One region of the Undibacterium sp. Ji42W genome, then DNA from elsewhere that is predicted to be linked to it. Evidence: predicted binding sites of a transcription regulator. Region 1 holds the regulator's gene; each other region holds the start of a gene.
The links. The regulator LexA, encoded in region 1, represses DNA repair genes until DNA is damaged. The targets are predictions, from matches to a motif close to ACTGTATNNNNATACAGT.
Positions count from the first base shown of each region.

Region 1 (4,922 bases):
CTGCAACAGTGATCAACTTGCGCAGCACCCCACGGTCGCGGACAATTTCTGCATAGCGACGGATATTGGCGGCTGAGGGTGTATTCTGTGCAAGCGCATTCAGGTATGTCAGGCCACCGGCATCTTCTGCCTTGCCGGTGCTTGTCAATGCCTCAAAAACGGTAATGACGTCTGCAGGACGCGAACTATTAACGAGTTTGACTATGCACTGGAAGATAATCCTGTGGTCATAGCGATAAAAATCTTCTTCGCCAATAAAGTCGGCGATACGGTCCCAAGCCGCGTTATCCAGCAATAGACCACCCAGAACAGATTGCTCTGCTTCTATGGAATGGGGAGGGACGCGTAAGGCGTCAACTTGAGGGTCAGAACCAGCTTTCATGGCGCGCATTATAACCGTTAAATCAAATTACCAGAGGGTTCGAAGTACGAGAAGTTAGCGAGTTTGTGACAAGTTTGTGACAAACAGATAAATAGTGAAATTTGCTGTCAAACATGAAAAAAGCCGGGAATCCCCGGCTTTTTTTCAGCAATTTGCAAAAAAACAAATTACGCGTGTTCGCCTACTACGGCAACATTAACGTCAACAACAACGTCTGTGTGCAAAGCAACGGAAACACTGTGTTCTCCAGCGATCTTCAACGGACCTTGTGGCAAACGCACTTGTGCTTTTTCTACCGCGAAACCTTGTTTAGTCAGGGCTTCAGCGATATCGGCATTAGTGACGGAACCAAACAAACGGCCATCTACACCAGATTTTTGTGTAATTTGTACGGTCAGTCCGGACAGTTTTTCGCCTTGAGCTTGAGCTGCTGCCAATTTGGCTGCTGCTGCTTTTTCCAGTTCAGCGCGTTTTGCTTCGAATTCAGCAACTGCAGCTGTCGTAGCACGACGAGCCATACGTTGTGGAATCAAAAAGTTACGTGCATAGCCGTCTTTAACGCGAACTACATCACCCAGATTGCCGAGATTAACGACTTTATCCAACAGAATAACTTGCATATTTTTCTCCTTTACCTTGTCGTCAATTACGCCGTGTGCAAATCAGTGTATGGCAGCAACGCGAGGTAACGTGCACGTTTGATTGCAGTGTCAACTTGACGTTGATACAGCGCTTTTGTACCGGTCAAACGTGCTGGCATGATTTTGCCGTTTTCTTGCACGAAATCTTTCAGTGTGTCGATGTCTTTGTAGTCAACTTTTTCTACATGTGCTGCTGTGAAGCGGCAGAATTTTTTGCGTTTGAACAAAGGATTTTGTTGCTGACGCTTTTGCTTCAATTTGCTTTTGTCGAATTTTTTACCGAATGCCATTTTTGGCTCCTAATCTAGTAAATGTGTCTCGAATTCAGTGACGTGAAAAACGAGACTTTTGCTATTGCGATTTTTGCGCGCTAAAAACCCAGTGAATTCCATGGGCTGGTCCAGGGCAACTTCTGTAAAACGCTGGGATATTTCACCAGCAGCCATTGCAGAAATTTCAAACTCGACCTGTCGAACTGTGTTCGCCTCACGAGTTTCTGAACTATGCATCAAGGTAGCAGAAGCGATCGGGATACCGGCCGGGGTGTAGCGCAATGCGCTTTTTTCCACAATCCGGGCTACGAGCTTCAGCTGATTCACTATTTTTTTACGCGACCTTTGTCAATTATTAAGCAGCAGGCGCTTCAACACGTTGCGCTTTTGCAGCATCTTCTTTCTGAACAGCTTTCATCATAGGAGAAGGTGTTGTTTCTGCTTTTTTCAATTTGACCGTCAGGTGACGCAAGACAGCATCATTGAATTTGAATGCTGTTTCCAACTCGAGCAGAGTTTCAGCATCGCATTCGATGTTCAAGCAAACATAGTGTGCTTTTGCCAATTTTTGAATCATGTAAGCCAATTGACGACGGCCCCAATCTTCAACGCGATGGATTTGACCACCACGGGCTACAACACTTGCCTTGTAGCGCTCGATCATTGCAGGAACTTGCTCGCTCTGATCTGGATGTACGATAAATACGATTTCATAATGACGCATATATTCTCCTTGTGGACAATAAAAATAGCCCGCCTCGGCGTCAAGACGAGTGCGGGAAGAGGAAAGCCGACAATAATAACCCAGTTTTACATATTGATCAATTAGATCAGTGACTTAGGTAAGTTATATGCCAATTATCTCAAGCGAGTGAGGTATTTTTTTCACGTTTTTAGGTAATTGAGGTCATTTTGACTTGCATATTCAGCTTTACTGTATAAAAATACAGACTGCTTGTATATACAGCACCTTAACACTAGAAAATACCATGCTTAAACTTACCGCCCGCCAGGAACAAATCCTGAACCTGATTAAAGATGCCATTCAAAACACTGGGTTTCCTCCTACCCGCGCCGAGATTGCAACAGAACTGGGGTTCCGCTCAACCAATGCTGCAGAAGAACATCTGCAAGCCCTTGCCCGCAAAGGCGTCATTGAAATTGCGGCAGGCACTTCACGGGGCATACGTCTGCTGGAATCCGAGTTGTCCAGCCATATCACAGGTAAGCAACTGGCCCTGCCTCACCCTGCCCTGCTGCAACTGAGCCTGCCGCTGGTTGGTCGTGTTGCTGCCGGTTCTCCGATACTAGCGAGTGAACATATAGAATCTACTTACCACGTAGATCCTGCGCTGTTCTCTGCCAAGCCAGATTTTTTACTGAAGGTACGCGGCATGTCCATGCGCGATGCTGGCATATTTGATGGTGACTTACTGGCAGTCAAAAAAGCAGACAGCGCCCGCAATGGCCAGATCGTTGTCGCACGTCTGGGTAATGATGTCACAGTGAAGCGCTATAAGAAAACTGGCGACCTGATAGAACTGATGCCAGAGAACCCGGATTATCCTGTCATCAAGATTGGCGACACGGAAGAAGATTTCGCACTCGAAGGTCTGGCTGTCGGCCTCATGCGCAACTGGGTTTGAGGTCAGCCTGGGCGTGGTTTTACCCTCTCGTTTACGTCACGCCCGGGCAGCATCTCAAACTGATTAGCAACTGCATATTAGCAAGTTTCATAAGTGACAAGCATAAAAAAACGTCCGGATATCCGGACGTTTTTCATTTCAGCGCAACAACTTAGTGCTTGACCACCGTAGTATCTGCCGGTGTCTCAGTTGGTGCTGTGGCAGGTGCCGCAGCCACCACTGGAACAGGCTCGTCGACCAGAGGAACGGGCTGGGTTTCCAGTGCGATTTCCAAGACTTTGTCTATCCAGCGAACCGGAATGATTTCCAGTTTGTTTTTGACATTGTCAGGGATTTCGGCCAGATCCTTGGCATTTTCTTCTGGTATCAACACGGTTTTGATACCACCGCGATGTGCAGCCAGCAATTTCTCTTTCAGGCCACCGATAGGCAATACTTCGCCCCGCAGTGTGATTTCACCTGTCATGGCGACATCGGCACGAACCGGGATGCCAGTGAACACAGACACCAGAGCCGTCGTCATGGCGATACCGGCAGATGGACCGTCTTTTGGTGTTGCGCCTTCTGGTACGTGGATGTGGATATCACTTTTCTCGAAAACGTCTGCCTTGATACCCAGACGCTTGGCGCGGCTACGTACTACAGTACGGGCTGCTTCTATCGATTCTTTCATGACATCGCCCAAAGTTCCGGTGCGGATGACACCACCTTTACCTGGCATGGCAACGGCTTCTATGGTCAGCAAATCACCGCCCACTTCAGTCCAGGCCAAACCAACTACCTGGCCAATCTGGTTATCCTTGACAGCAACACCAAAATCATAGCGACGTACACCCAGATATTTATCCAGATTTTTTGAATTGACAGTCGCTTTTTTCTCGGTCTTTTTCAACAACAGCATCTTCACTACCTTGCGGCAAATCTTGGAGATCTCCCTTTCCAGAGAACGCACACCTGCTTCACGGGTGTAATAGCGAATGATGTCGCGCAAAGCACTTTCTGCCACCGTGATTTCGCCTTCTTTCAAACCATTGTTCTTGATTTGTTTAGGCAACAAATAACGCTGGGCAATACTGGTTTTTTCATCTTCGGTATAACCTGACAGACGAATGACTTCCATCCTGTCCAGCAAGGCTGGCGGGATATTATAGGAATTGGATGTCGCCACAAACATTACATCGGACAAATCGAAATCAACTTCGATATAGTGATCCGAGAAAGTGTGATTTTGCTCAGGGTCCAGCACCTCCAGCAAGGCCGACGATGGGTCGCCACGGAAATCAGCACCCATCTTGTCAACTTCATCCAGCAAGAACAAAGGATTACGTACGCCGACCTTGGACAGGCTTTGCAATATCTTGCCTGGCATGGAACCTATATAAGTACGGCGATGTCCGCGAATTTCAGCTTCATCACGCACACCACCCAAGGCCATGCGCACAAACTTACGGTTCGTTGCGCGGGCGATGGATTGCCCCAGCGAAGTTTTACCCACGCCCGGAGGACCAACCAAACACAGAATTGGCGCCTTCAGCTTGTCGACGCGCTGCTGTACTGCAAGATATTCCAAAATACGTTCCTTGACCTTATCCAGGCCAAAGTGTTCGTCTTCCAATACTTTTTCAGCATTCGTCAAATCATTATTGACCTTGGATTTTTTCTTCCATGGCAAATTGACGATGGTGTCGATGTAATTACGCACGACGGTGGCTTCTGCCGACATCGGTGACATCATCTTAAGTTTTTTCAACTCATTCTGTGCTTTGTCGCGGGCTTCTTTAGGCATTTTGGCGGCCAGGATTTTTTTCTCCAGCTCGTCAATGTCAGCGCCCTCTTCACCCTCGCCCAGCTCTTTTTGTATCGCCTTGACCTGTTCGTTCAGGTAATACTCGCGTTGGGATTTTTCCATCTGGCGCTTGACGCGACCACGGATACGTTTTTCGACCTGCAGGATATCGAGCTCACCTTCGAGCTGACCCAG
Region 1 covers NZ_JBMPOV010000011.1:39,186-44,107, reverse strand. Annotated here, with positions in the region: gene ACO0LG_RS22360 (replicative DNA helicase) at 1-382, opposite strand, end outside; gene rplI (50S ribosomal protein L9) at 550-1,002, opposite strand; gene rpsR (30S ribosomal protein S18) at 1,029-1,313, opposite strand; gene priB (primosomal replication protein N) at 1,323-1,622, opposite strand; gene rpsF (30S ribosomal protein S6) at 1,651-2,019, opposite strand; gene lexA (transcriptional repressor LexA) at 2,285-2,941, shown strand; gene lon (endopeptidase La) at 3,093-4,922, opposite strand, start outside.

Region 2 (4,922 bases), on a different contig from region 1:
GCCTGGCTGCGTTAAAAGACAAGCATTTCGACTGGAAAAATTATGCTGACCTGAAAGGCCTGACCATAGGCGTGGTGCAAGACTATGCCAATGGTGAAGAATTTGACGCCCAGGTCAAAAAAGAGCAGTTAAGACTTGATGTGGCACCATCAGACATCAGCAATTTACGCAAACTGATGGCAGGTCGGGTCGATCTTGTGGTCATCAGCAGGGATGTTTTGCGGCAGTTGCTGATCACCGAGTCCAGCCTGAAAAACGGCCAGGACAGCATTGTTTTTCATCCCAGGGAAGTCACCAATTTTTCACTGCACATCTGCTTCCAGCGTAATGAGCGGGGATTAAAATATCAACAACTCATCAATCCTTACCTGGAAAAAATTAATCTGAGGAAAATTGAAAACCTGTATTTCCAGCAAATGCAAAGTGCCCAGCCGTAAATCAGGTGTTCCCGGCATCAAAGATTATCAAACAGCATGCCCTGGCTGACTTGCCGCTCATTGCTGACATCCGCCTCTCTCACCAGGGCACTAGCCCTGACGCCTAACAGGCGAAAGCGGTTTTCCAGTGCCACTCTACGCAAACATTCCCCGGCCGTCCTGCGTATGACGGCAGGGTCAGCCGTTGCGACAGGAATGGTGATGTCGCGTGTAGAAATACGAAAATCCGTGTAACGGATCTTGATACCCACGGTTTTGCAGCGGTAACCCTTTGTTGTTAAATCCATCGCCAGGCGGGTGCAGAGATCAGTGAAAATTTCGGTCAATACTGCCCTGTCATGTACGGCATGCAAGTCGCGGTCAAAGGTGGTTTCCCTGCTGATGACCTTGGGCTCTGACTCTGTCGAAATCTCCCTGTCATCAATCCCGCGCGCGGCGTTATACAGCCACCCAGCATAATTACTGCCAAAGGTCGTTTGCAGCAAGCCCAAATCTGCATTTGATAGCTCGCCCACGGTATTGATGCCCAAGCTTGCCAGGCGCTCAGTTGATTTTGGGCCTATCCCATTCACTTTTTTCACCGGTAGCGGCCATATGCGCGTTGGCACGTCCTCCATATTCAAGATGGTCAGGCCATCAGGTTTATCCAGATCAGAACCAATTTTTGCCAGCAGTTTATTGGGAGCGACACAAATTGAGCAGGTAAGACTGGTTGCCTCGGAGACGGCCCGCTTCAGGCTGCTCGCCAGTTCGCGCGTTTCTTGCGGATGGTCGCTCAGGTCGATATAGATTTCATCTATGCCGCGGTTTTCAATTTTGGGCGCAATCTTGCCGACCGCTTCTTTAAAAAGCCGGGAATAATGGCGATATGAATCAAAGTCGGTAGGAAGTAAATAAACATCGGGAGCCAGCTTCGCTGCCTTCATGATGCCCATCGCAGAAAATATGCCGAGTGCCCGCGCTGCATAAGTCGAGGTGGTAGCGACTCCTCGCCCGACATAATCTTTGATGCGCGAAAATTCATGTGTACCATCGCCCTTGGGAATCGGGCGATGTGAAGAGCCACCACCTATGAGTACGGCCTGCCCTTTGAGCTCTGGATATCTTAGCAATTCAACAGATGCATAAAATGCATCCATGTCCAGATGGGCAATCCGGCGTGGTTTGTTATTCATCACAAGCAATAATGGACTTGAAATACATCACATTGAAACGCGGTAGCATGGGTGATTGTTAGCCATGCGTAAAAACAATCATAGACATATTGAATAATCTTTTTCAAAGCAGGACTGACAGACATAGACGGTAATGTCTTATTTTATCCTGAATTCTGCAAATAACTGAATATACGTACAGCAAAATAAGATTTACCTGAAACAAGGAATTACAGCAACATGCTGTTTAAGCTAAGATAGACTCACTCAATATTTGCTAGTTTCTGGCACCACGTTTGTTACATTCCCCTGAATTTTCAGATGAGGCTATGATGAAAAAATTGCTTTCCCTTATTTTTGCATTCAGTCTGGTATTAGCTGTCACTCCAGCCAGCGCGGCCCCGCCCCAGGCTTATGACGAAACAGCCGATGCGCAGGCAGCAATCAACAAGGCGCTGGCAGAAGCCAAAAAGGTAGATAAAAAAGTTCTTGTCGTCTTTGGTGCCAACTGGTGCAAAGACTGCCTGGAACTCGACAAATCCATGCATGGCAAGAACGAACCGCTGCTGGCTACCAAGTTCATCACTGTTAAAGTCAATGTCGGCCAGTTTGATAAAAACAAGGAGCTGGTGGATTTCTATGGCAATCCTACCAAGAAAGGCATTCCTGCAGCTGTCTTGCTGCGGCCTGACAATAGCGTCTTGTTCGCCTCCAAGGGGGGTGAATTGTCGAATGCACGCAAGATGAGTGAACAGGGCGTCTACGATTTTTTTGACGAAATCACGGCGCTCTACCACTGATAGCCTTGACAGGTATGGAAAAGATCAACGGGCATGTCTGAGTTACCTACAATGTCAGCCAAGCTTGTGCCAGAAGAAACCGAGCTGGCGGCATTGCAACGCAGCCACGCCCTGCTATCCCATTTTTCCCGCTGCCTGCCGGGCATGTTTTATCAATTTCGCCGTTATCCAGACGCTCGCTTTTGCCTGCCCTATGCCAGTGAGGCAGTAGAAACCTTTTTTGGCGTCAAAGCAGAGCAATTGCGTGAAGATGCCAGCTTCATGTTTGCCAAAGTGCATCCCGATGATTTGCCAAAAATGATCGTGGCTGTACGCAAATCCTTTGTCGAACTCAGCCCGTGGCATCAGGAATACCGCATCGTTGCAGCTGGCCAGCCGGACCGCTGGGTAGTCGGCGATGCTACCCCGGAACGCTTGCCTGATGGAAGTGTGCTGTGGCATGGCTTTTTAAGTGACAATACCGAACGCAAGCTGACCGAGCAAAGACTGCTGGCAGCAGAGCGTCAGCGCAGCCTGGTCATGAAAGCTTCAAACCAGGGTTTGTATGATATCAACCTGCAATCCGGTGAAGGCAGCTTCAGTCCTGAATACTTGCAGATGTTGGGTTACGATCCTGGCGACTTTGCTCACCCCCAGCAGTTCTGGGATTATTTTTGGGGCACGGGTGTCCATCCAGATGATGTCGCGAATCTGAAACGCGCCTATAAAGCCCATGCAGCGGCGCAAGGCGGTGCTGATTACCATGCAGAATTCCGGCAAAAAAACAAGGCAGGCGAATGGCGCTGGATCATGTCGCTAGGCAGCATTGTTGAATGGGACAGCAAGGGCAAGCCCTTGCGCATGGTCGGCACCCACATCGATATCACCGAGCGCAAGCAGACCGAAGAAATGCTGAGGCAAAACCAGGCGCTGCTCGAGTCCAACAAGAACCGCTATAAAGAGCTGGCCAGGGAACTGGAAATCCTCATCACCAATGCCCCTGTGGGCATCATGTTTGTCAGCGATGGCGTGATTGTCAGGGCCAACAAGGCACTGGCAGAACTATGCCGCTTCCCTGATGCCCAGGCCATGATAGGAGTCAAAACCACTTTCCTGTATCAGGGGCGAGAGGATTATGAAGCCTTCAGTGCCCAGGTCACGCCAGGACTGTTGGCTGATGAACTGGTGGAACTTGAATGGCATTTGCGCCGCTTCAATGGCGAATCATTCACTGGCCGCGTGGCCGGACGTGCCTTGCCGACTGAAAGCTATGTGCGCGGTGCCGTCTGGATGATAGAAGACGTCACCGAGCAAAGGGCAACCCTGGACGCCTTGCGCACTAGCGAACAGCGCCTGCAAAGGTTGATGAATTCCAGCCTGATCGGCATTATCCAGGGCAATGAAGCAGGTCAGATACTGGAGGTGAATGATGTATTTACCCAGTTCAGCGGCTATGACAGGGATTACCTGCTGACCCAGGACAGTGCCTGGGAAACCTTGCTGTCGCCGCACGATTTGAAGATTTGCCAGCAAGCCTATAAAGACCTGATACACACTGGCACCACCGCCCCTTTCGAGATCATGCTGTTGCAAAGCGGGAATACAGGAGTACCCATTCTGGTCGGTCTCAGCCATCTGGAAAATTCTGAACGCGGCTGGGTCGCCTTTGCGATGGATATCAGCGACAGGCTGCGCATGAACCGTTTGAAAACAGAATTCATTTCCGTCGTCAGCCATGAATTGCGCACACCACTCACCTCAATACGCGGATCCCTGAGTTTGCTGGAGTCAGGCGTTAGCGGCGTCTTGCCCAAACAGGCCGAACACCTGATACGCATCGCCCACAATAACAGCAAGCGCCTGATCACCCTGGTCAATGACATCCTGGACATGGACAAACTGGCCAGCGGCAAGATGATCTTCCGCTCAGAAGCACTGGACCTAGTGGCATTGGTACAAAATGCGCTGGAACTGCATACATCATATGCCAGTTCACTCAAGGTCAACCTGGTACTTGATCACCACCCGCAACAGGCCTGGATACTGGCTGACCATGACAGGCTCATGCAAGTCATGGCTAACCTGATTTCGAATGCCGCCAAGTTTTCGCGTGAAGGCGAAACCGTGTTATTGCGTGTGTTTGGCAAAGGCCCGCGTTACCGTGTTGAAGTGCGGGACAGAGGCGTAGGCATCGCCGTGGAATTCCAAGAACACTTGTTCGAACCCTTCACCCAGGCCGATGGCACGGACACCCGGCAAAAAGGCGGCACCGGGCTGGGTCTGTCCATCACCAAAGCCATGCTGGAAAAAATGCATGGACAAATCGGCTTTGCCAGTACAGCGGGTCAAGGTTCGACTTTCTGGTTTGAGTTTGATGTGTATCGTTGATTAGAACTCATTTTAGAAATAGGGTGAGATGCGTTTGCCTCATAACGTGGGTTGGCAAGACGGACGAGGCAGTCAATAGTTTTGCCTATTAATAACGAGTCCAACGCAGTCCAGCACGCGTTATAAGGCAAACCCTCCGGGAACTGAGGATTTGGGCGCATTGC
Region 2 covers NZ_JBMPOV010000002.1:587,256-592,177, forward strand. Annotated here, with positions in the region: gene ACO0LG_RS05900 (substrate-binding periplasmic protein) at 1-437, shown strand, start outside; gene ACO0LG_RS05905 (DNA polymerase Y family protein) at 455-1,612, opposite strand; gene ACO0LG_RS05910 (thioredoxin family protein) at 1,924-2,391, shown strand; gene ACO0LG_RS05915 (PAS domain-containing protein) at 2,443-4,758, shown strand.
Region 2: a site for LexA is predicted at 1,777-1,794, ahead of ACO0LG_RS05905 (DNA polymerase Y family protein). Genes of this name have one in related genera too.

Region 3 (4,922 bases), on a different contig from region 1:
GCAAATCAGGGTCATAACCATCAGCACGGCCACGCACATGCAAGCTGCCATGCTGGCCGTCCAGCTTCACTTCACGCTGGTAACTACTGTTTCTACGCAAGGCCACCGTTGCATGCCCGGCCATGCCCTGCTCGGCAGTGGGCGAGGGCGTAAAGCGCAAATCCAGGTCACCTTGTTTTGCCGTGAACTCGCACAAGGCACGCACGGCCACCGTATAGCTGGCTAGGCTTGTCGTGTTCACTGCCCAACCTCTTGCCACTCCAGGTAACAAACGGCCACTGGCATATCATGCCTAGCACAAAAGTCCAGCCAGCGTTTCTGGTTATCCTGCAATTTGTCTCCAGGCCCTTTGACCTCTATCATCTGGTAGCGCTGCTCTTGCGGCCAAAACTGTATCAGGTCAGGAAAGCCATTACGATTGGCGCGTATATCAAGCAAGATGCGCTCAAAACTATGTTTCAGATGATGTGGTGGTATGCATGCCAGCGCCATGTCTAGCAAATCCTCAGGCAGCGTGCTCCAAAACACAAAGGGCGATTGCAAGCCAGACTTGGCCGCATACGTTTGCCGTATGGTCTGGTGATAAGCACCTGACTCCAGTTGCGCAAAACAGGCAGCAAAATCATCTGCCCGCCGCGTTTGAAAATCCGCACTCAACAAATCCACCGGCTCACGCTGGAAAGGATGAAAAAACGCCCCCGGTATCGCCTTGAAAATCACAGGCCAGCACAACAAACCAAACAGGGAATTGATAAGCGCATTCTCCACATAAAACACCGGCGCATCATCACTATGTAAATGGTCTCGCACCACATACTCGACCACATAATCCTCTTGCGGGAAGGGCAGGCGCAAGGTCAGTTCTGTCGGTGATGTACGAGCCGCTTTGGTAACTTTAGCCAACCCAAGCTTGCGACTGAGGCGCGGTGCAATACGCAACATCTGCTGATGTTCTGCCTCACTCTCAGGCGCTTGCTGTGCCAGCGTCAGCAAATCATAGGCAGCCTGCGTCTGTTCGCTTTTCTCCAGCACACGTATGGCCCGCAAGCGCGCACCAGGGTAAGTGCAGCCCGCATACACTTGCTGCGCCAGCGCCCAGTCCTTTTGCTTTTCAACGTACTCGCCAATCTGATACAACAAGCGGTTACGGCGGCTTGCCAGCCAGGCATTGTCCAATGCATGCAAACCAGTCGCAGCCAGTTGCGCCAGCACCTCAGGCACAGGCTGCTCCGCATGAAAAGCCTCACGACAGGCATGCAAAGCCAGATAAGCATCGATATCCGCCCGCTTGCCAAAGCCACGCGAAGCAGCAGAAAACTCCACCTTCTCATACTGGAAAATACCCAGGTCAGACAACACAAACTCAGACCAGTCCTGATACAGATTGCCAAAAAACAGCAACCGTAAACGGTCACACAAATCCTTGTTCAGCACCTGATAAGCCACATCGTCCAAGGCACTCACAGTACCCTCGGCCCCCGCACACCAGGCAGAAAAAGCCTGGCTACCCGTATGCCGCAAGCTAAACACGCTCAGTTGCTCAGCCTTGGGCAATTTCTTTTCACCAGGCTTCATCGCCAACACCAGCGCCAGCTCAGGCTTTTGCAGCAAATCAAACAAACCAGCAATATCGACCACAGGATCAGCCTGCACCCAGCCCACATCCTCCAGCGCCTGCATGGCAGCCCTCATTTCACCAATCTCGCCATACACCAGCTTGCTGGCCCTGAACACACAACCCTTGCGCATCACCATCCGCACAAATAAAGCTCGCGAAGCTTGCGGCAGGCTACCAAACTGTGCAATAAATTCTTGCTCATCATCAGCCAGCAAATCCGCATAGCGCCCACCCACCCAGTCCAGCACGGCCTGGAAGTTTTCAAGGTAGTAAAAAGGATTATCCAGATTGGCAAGCATGGGGCAGGGAGAGCGTTTAAATAACTGTATATGCATACAGTTTAACGCAATGTGGGATGAAGGGTAAACGAGAACTGTGGCCAATTCCGTCTGTATTGAAGCTGCAACGGTTAAAATACCGCCATTAAGGGAAAGGCAGGGACAGGGATGGATTTCCATCGCAGACCCAGTAGCAATTTAACTACTGCTTCCCCAACCCAAACGCCAAAGAAGACAAAAATGAACAAAGCCGAAGCCATCCAAATCGCCAACGATTCCCTGCAAGCCAACGTCCTCAACGAAGGCAACACCCAATTCTCCCAAGTCGTCCGCTACGGCACCGACGAAGGCTGGTGGCTCAACATCCCCCTGACCAACTTCAGAAAAGAAAACCACTTCCTCATCTGCAGCGAAAAAGCCAAAATCATCCGCCACCTGATGATCAAAGCCAACAACATCCTCAGCCCCGCGACCAAGTTCCGCGTCAAGGACGGCATCGCCGACATCTTCATCTCATCCGCCAACCCCAAACGCCTGACCGACGTACTGCAAGGTGGCAGCAAGTACAGCTTTAACAAGCATTTGGTGGATGAGCATAGGTATTGAGTTATTGGCGCTTCGCTCTGATAATGCGTCAATTGCTACTTTAAAAGACAACAAAATAAAATGAGTGAAATCAGCTTATTCCGCCTGAGCGATGGCAAAGCCAACATGTTGCAAGGCGATGCATCCGGCCTTGAGCGGCCTTTGCAGACCCTGATAGAAAATAATCTGACAAACCTGCTGCGCATACGTTTTCTGGCATCTGAGTACAGTACCGGTAAAACTCACGGCGGGCGCATTGATACGCTCGGCCTGGATGAAAATGCCTGCCCAGTGATTTTGGAGTACAAGCGTTCTGTGTCTGAGAACGTCATCAATCAAGGCTTGTATTATCTTGATTGGTTGATGGATCACCAGGCAGAGTTCCAGCTATTGGTCGCTAGAAAATTGGGTGATGCTGCCGCAGCCAGCATAGACTGGAGCGCCCCACGCCTGGTTTGCATAGCCGCTGACTTTACCAAGTTTGATGCACATGCAGTCCAGCAGATAGATCGCAATATTGAGCTAATACGCTATCGCTTATTTGGTGAAGATTTACTGCTGTTGGAACAAGCCAACGGTGGCAGCAATCCCACACCTAAAACGATCAACAAGTCTGTCAGCGAGGCCAGTCCAGTCAATCGACCTAGGAGTACAGACAAGTCATACGCAGAATGGCTGAATGAATTATCACCACATCTAAGGGAATTATTGACGACAGTTGAGGACTTCATTGCCTCGCTTGGCGATGACGTAGAGCGAAAAGAACTCAAGCTGTATTCCGCATTCAAGCGACTGAAAAATTTTGCCACTGTTGTTTTGCAAAAGAATCGCATCGTGTTGTATTTGCATGTCAACCCAGAGCAGTTTGCTGTCATGCCTGCCAATTGCAGGAACGTAAGCAATAGCGGCCACTGGGGAACTGGTGATTTGGAAGTGTCGGTTTCAAATAGCGATGACTTTGAAAATGCGAAGTCGCTCATATTGCAAGCGTATGAGGGTAGGGTGACTAAACCTTTTTGATTCAGTTCATCAGCGCAATTCTCTCCACGCTGTGGAGAGAATTGGAAACTCCAGATAATCATGTCTAAAATTTCACAGGCTTTGCGGCGAACGACTTCTTCCATATTCGATATAAAGCATTTGCAATAGTTGTTGCAAGTTTGCTTGCTATACCTTAGAAAGTCACGATGCTGGTCGCCTCATCAAATCAAAAACCAATTTTTTAAATCCAGCATAGCGTACTGGATCTGATAATAATTGCATTTTTTGGTTTTCATGCACATCGCTGCTGTCTAAAATAGCGTCGTCTAACGCCTTGGAAAAATCACCCAGCATGGCTTGTTCTGCACTGTTGTTGGCGAATTGCTGCATGACGCTGGAATTCTCCCTGACCTTGTCGCTAACGGTAAAAAAATAATTGACCATGTCCTGATCAGTCAAATGGTCAGTGATGAATAATTCGTTTAGCCTGTAGACTATCTGCGACAAGAATTCAGTTTTCTTGTCCTTGGCCTTGGCGGTGCCTGCGCCTTCACCTGGCATCAGTTTGTATTCTTCCTGATCTTCTTTCAGCATCAAATGCTGCTGGCGGATTTTGGATACGCGATAGTGGCTCAAAGAGATGGTCGATAAATCGATATCATCTTCATCAACGATAGTTTCTCGCAACATGGGGCGCAGGTTGCGGGCGTACAGGCTGAGTTTTTCCAAATCCTTGTCGTCATAATCAACGATCTGCGACATGAATTCATAAAAGCGCACGAAAGTGCCCAGGTCTTTTTTAAAAATCTCCAGTGCGTCCCTGGCTTTCTTGCAGTCTTTAAGACTGTTTTCAGCATTGGCAATCAGTACCGCGTCATTGAATTTCTTTGTGCGTTCAAACATGTCCTTGGCTTGCTTGTAAGCCTCTACTGCATGTTTATAGCGCTTTTGCCAGCGCTCTATTGCTGGCTTACAGATATTGGCAATAGCGGCGTTGCTCTTGCTTTGCACAAAGAAGGCTTTGCAGAACTGCTCAACTTCTGTCCATGTGAAAATATCCGCAGTACGCAATTTATCAAACAGGTCAAAAATCAGATTGGGGTTAGATACGTCTGCCAGTTCTGCGGTCTGAAAGTAAGGCTGGAAGGAGGAAAGGATATCTTCCGGTGCATTAAAAAAATCCAGTACAAAGGTGCCAGTCTCTTTTTTACCGGGGTAAGTGCGGTTCAGGCGCGACAGGGTTTGTACACATTCCACGCCACCCAGTTTTTTATCCACATACATGGCACACAGTTTGGGCTGGTCAAAACCAGTTTGGAACTTGTTGGCGACGATCATGAGTTGATAATCATCCGTATCAAAAGCCTTGCGCATGTCGCGGCCTTTTAAGGCCAGGTTCATATTCGATTCTGTGAATTTTTGATCCAGCAGTGCTTCGATATTCGGGTCTTTGTCGTTAA
Region 3 covers NZ_JBMPOV010000016.1:27,768-32,689, forward strand. Annotated here, with positions in the region: gene ACO0LG_RS26565 (helicase C-terminal domain-containing protein) at 1-241, opposite strand, end outside; gene ACO0LG_RS26570 (VRR-NUC domain-containing protein) at 238-1,917, opposite strand; gene ACO0LG_RS26575 (hypothetical protein) at 2,137-2,502, shown strand; gene ACO0LG_RS26580 (DUF5655 domain-containing protein) at 2,563-3,501, shown strand; gene ACO0LG_RS26585 (type I restriction endonuclease subunit R) at 3,664-4,922, opposite strand, start outside.
Region 3: a site for LexA is predicted at 1,941-1,958, ahead of ACO0LG_RS26570 (VRR-NUC domain-containing protein). Genes of this name have one in related genera too.